One region of the Klebsiella electrica genome, then DNA from elsewhere that is predicted to be linked to it. Evidence: predicted binding sites of a transcription regulator. Region 1 holds the regulator's gene; the other holds the start of a gene.
What was found. Region 1 encodes PurR, which represses purine synthesis genes. Its sites were predicted from a motif close to CANGCAAACGTTTGCNTG; they were not measured.
Positions count from the first base shown of each region.

Region 2: the regulator PurR is predicted to act here: its motif matches at 1,000-1,017, upstream of gcvT (glycine cleavage system aminomethyltransferase GcvT).

Region 1 covers NZ_CP041247.1:2,323,513-2,325,717, reverse strand. Annotated here, with positions in the region: gene cydH (cytochrome bd-I oxidase subunit CydH) at 1-76, opposite strand, end outside; gene purR (HTH-type transcriptional repressor PurR) at 372-1,397, shown strand; gene punR (DNA-binding transcriptional activator PunR) at 1,416-2,205, opposite strand, start outside.
Region 2 covers NZ_CP041247.1:782,113-784,317, reverse strand. Annotated here, with positions in the region: gene gcvT (glycine cleavage system aminomethyltransferase GcvT) at 1-897, opposite strand, end outside; gene ubiI (FAD-dependent 2-octaprenylphenol hydroxylase) at 1,332-2,205, opposite strand, start outside.

The DNA.
Region 1 (2,205 bases):
CTGTCAGGCCAGCGGCCACGATAAGACCCAGGACAATAATCGTTGTCGTCAGCGAAAACTTTAAATCTGTATCCATCAATTTTTCCCCCTGTTATCCCCACATGAAAAGTGAGCTTGCTCATTTTTGCACACTATCGCGCAAAAATCTTCCATGTTTTAGGGCGATGCACATTTTTGCTCTTCCCCTTTGCCGCAAGATCGGACAAAATCCCACGCTAATTTGAAAGCGTATCGGCCATTGACCCCTTCCTGTCGTTCTGTGTCGTTTTCCCGACGTGATGCAATGATGAAAATTGTCTTCAGGGTGTGTACAGGCAAACGTTTACGTATCGATAATCAGACGATCAGGTCAAGGTCTGGAGTGAGAAGTAATGGCAACAATTAAAGATGTAGCGAAGCGCGCAAACGTTTCCACTACAACAGTATCACATGTAATTAACAAAACCCGTTTCGTGGCGGAAGAGACCCGCAACGCCGTGTGGGCGGCGATCAAAGAACTGCACTATTCTCCAAGTGCCGTTGCTCGCAGCCTGAAGGTTAATCACACCAAATCGATCGGCCTGCTGGCCACCAGCAGCGAAGCGGCCTATTTCGCTGAGATTATTGAAGCCGTAGAAAAGAGCTGTTTCCAGAAAGGCTATACCCTGATTCTCGGCAATGCGTGGAACGATCCGGAAAAACAGCAGGCCTATCTGTCGATGATGGCGCAAAAGCGCGTCGACGGCATGCTGGTTATGTGTTCTGAATATCCGGAATCGGTGCTCAGTATGCTGGAAGAGTACCGCCATATTCCGATGGTGGTAATGGACTGGGGTGAATCCAAAGCCGACTTCACCGATTCGGTGATCGATAACGCCTTCGAAGGCGGCTACATGGCTGGTCGCTACCTGATCGAACGCGGCCACCGTGAAATCGGCGTGATCCCGGGTCCACTGGAGCGTAACACCGGCGCCGGGCGCCTGGCGGGCTTTATGAAAGCCATGGAAGAAGCGCAGATCGCCGTTCCGGAAAACTGGATTGTTCAGGGCGACTTCGAGCCTGAATCCGGCTACCGCGCGATGCAGCAGATCCTCAGCCAGCAGCATCGCCCGACGGCAGTCTTCTGCGGCGGCGACATCATGGCGATGGGCGCCATCTGTGCTGCGGATGAGATGGGTCTGCGCGTGCCGCAGGACATTTCGCTGATCGGTTATGATAACGTGCGTAACGCCCGCTATTTCAGCCCGGCGCTGACCACCATCCATCAGCCGAAAGACTCGCTGGGGGAAGCGGCCTTCAATATGCTGATGGATCGGATCGTCAATAAGCGTGAAGAATCTCAGTCGATTGAGGTTCACCCGCGACTGGTAGAGCGCCGCTCTGTCGTCGACGGCCCGTTCGTCGACTACCGTCGCTAATCGCCCGTGCGGCGCCGGCTACTCCGGCGCCCGCAGCCACTCCCGGTTTAACGTTTCACTGTCCCCCAGATAATCCAGCAGCCATGAGAGGGCCGGCGAGGCGTCGCTCTGCTGCCATGTCAGGCAGCATGCGGCATCCGGAAACGGGTTTTCCAGCGCCAGCGCGGTCCATTCGCCGCGGTCAATCCAGGGGCGGGCGAAATGGCTCGGCACCATGCCAACGCACAATCCCGCCGACAGGCAGGTCGCCGATGACTCCCAGTCCGGCACCACCACCCTTTTCTGGTTATCCAGTAGCCAGGTCGTGCGTTTCGGTAACGAGCGGGAGGTATCCTCCCGGACCAGCGACGGCCAGTTGCGCAACACATCATCGCTGAGTGGGCCGGTCATCTGCGCCAGCGGATGATGGCTCGCCACCACGCAATCCCAGCTCAGCATCCCCATATCGCGAAAAGCGTAGCGCCCCCCCACCGGAATAGAACGGGTGGCCCCGATAGCTAGCTCCACGCGCCCGTCGGCCAGCGCGTCCCAGACGCCGTTGAAGACCTCCTGAAAAACAATCAGCTCGACATCCGGAAAGTGACGATAAAAATCGACAATCATCTGCCGCATACGGGCCGGTTTAACGATGTCATCCACGGCTATCGACAGCTGACCGCGCCAGCCGTTGGCTATCTGCTGGCACTGCTGGCGGGTGATCTGCATTTTTTTGATAACAGAACGTCCCTCCTGTAAAAACCAAAGCCCGGCGGGGGTCAATTCGACATCGCGATGGCGGCGTTCAAAAAGCGGTACCGCCAGCCACTCT
Region 2 (2,205 bases), 1.5 Mb from region 1:
GCGCACCGGCAAACCGCCGCGCAGGACGCCTTTCTCGGTCATCACCAGTCCCACCAGTTGCTCGGTACCTTTTTCACGCTGCAGTTCCAGCGCTTCGCGGCCGATGAACGCGCGATCGGCGGGTTCCCAGGCAATGGTCCAGCCCATATTCGCCGCCAGCGGAGAGATGCTTTCATCCATCTCCTGACCATACAGGTTCATCCCCGCTTCCAGACGCAAGGTATCGCGAGCGCCCAGACCGCACGGCTTCACGCCAGCGTCCAGCAGGCCACGCCAGAAATCAGCGGCCTGCTCATTCGGCATAGCGATTTCGTACCCGGCTTCACCGGTATAACCGGTGGTCGCAATAAACAGATCGCCGGCCTGCACGCCAAAAAACGGTTTCATCCCTTCTACAGCCTGACGCTGTGCGTCGGTGAACAGGGTTGCCGCTTTCGCTTTCGCCTGCGGCCCCTGTACGGCAATCAGCGAAAGATCGTCACGGACCGTCACCTCAAGGCCATAGGGTTCAGCCTGCCGGGTAATCCAGGCGAGATCTTTTTCACGGGTGGCGGAGTTAACCACGAGGCGGAAATAATCTTCGCGAAGGAAATAGACAATCAGGTCATCGATGACGCCGGCGGACGCGGTAAGCATGCCGGTATACAGCGCTTTGCCAGGCACCGTCAGCTTCGCGACGTCGTTAGCCAGCAGATGGCGCAGGAACTCCCGAATGCGGCTGCCGTGGAAATCGACGATGGTCATGTGCGAAACATCGAACATTCCGGCGTCGCCCCGCACCGCATGGTGCTCATCAATCTGGGAACCATAATGTAGCGGCATCATCCAGCCATGGAAGTCCACCATGCGAGCGCCGCACAGCGTGTGTTGTTCATACAACGGAGTCTGTTGAGCCATCTTTTCCTCATCGAATAAAACGGAACCCGCTACTGGGGTGGGCGATGTCATTGGGGCGATTTTGCACCAGGAAATCCGCCGTCGGCGCGATGTCCAGGTGCCGACGCAAACGTTCTCTTTGGCCTGAACTTACCACCGAACCCGGCGCTAAACCATAAGCTAAATCAGGACATCACATTAGCTTATGACTAAAAGTCGCTAAAAAGACTACAGAGTTATTGACTGGGAAAAAGCGATTTAAGCCACATAAAATTAACATCTGAGACTGACAACACCGAGCATGATGGTATTTTATGCGAAAAAAGAGGCCTGATTTCTGTTTCAAAAAAAGAGAGGCATTAATAAAACTAATGCGAAAAAATGGGTGAAATTAGATTATTTCAAATGAGAGGAGAAAACCCGGCGCGGAGCCGGGAGAGAGAAGTGTGACGCGCTTAACGTAACCAGGCAGGAAGATCGTTTAGGCCCATTGCCTGGCGGATCAACTGCGGTTTGACGCCGGGTAGCGTATCCGCCAGTTTGAGGCCAATATCGCGCAGCAGTTTCTTCGCCGGGTGGCTGCCGGAGAACATTTCGCGAAAGCCCTGCATCCCCGCCAGCATCATCGCGGCGCTGTGCTTGCGGCTACGTTCATAGCGACGCAGGTACAAGTGCTGACCGATATCTTTGCCCTGCGCATGCAGACGACGGAGTTCATCGATCAGTTCCGCTGCGTCCATAAAGCCCAGGTTCACCCCCTGGCCGGCCAGCGGATGGATGGTGTGCGCGGCATCGCCAACCAGCGCCAGGCGATGGGCGGCGAACTGGCGCGCGTAGCGACCGGTCAACGGGAAAGTCTGACGCTCGCTTGCCAGCTGGCACAGACCAAGCCGGTTATCGAAGGCAATATTCAGCGCCTGATTAAACACCGCCTCGTCGGCCTGCTGCATCCGCTGCGCTTCCTGCGGCGCTAGCGACCAGACTATCGAACACAGATGCGGATCGCTCAGCGGCAGAAACGCCAGAATGCCGTCGCCGTGGAACGCCTGTCGGGCAATCGCCTGGTGCGGCTCTTCGGTACGAATGGTGGCCACCAGCGCATGATGGCGATAGTCCCAGAACGTCAGCGATATATCCGCTTTGTTGCGCAACCACGAGTTCGCGCCGTCGGCGCCGACCACCAGCCTGGCGGTCAACATCTTGCCATCCTGCAGGCTGAGAAATGCTTCGTTTTCTCCCCATGCCACCTGCTGCAACTGAGCCGGGGCCAGCAGCGTGACGTCGGCACAACGCTGCGCCTTTTGCCACAGCGCATGATGAACGACCGTA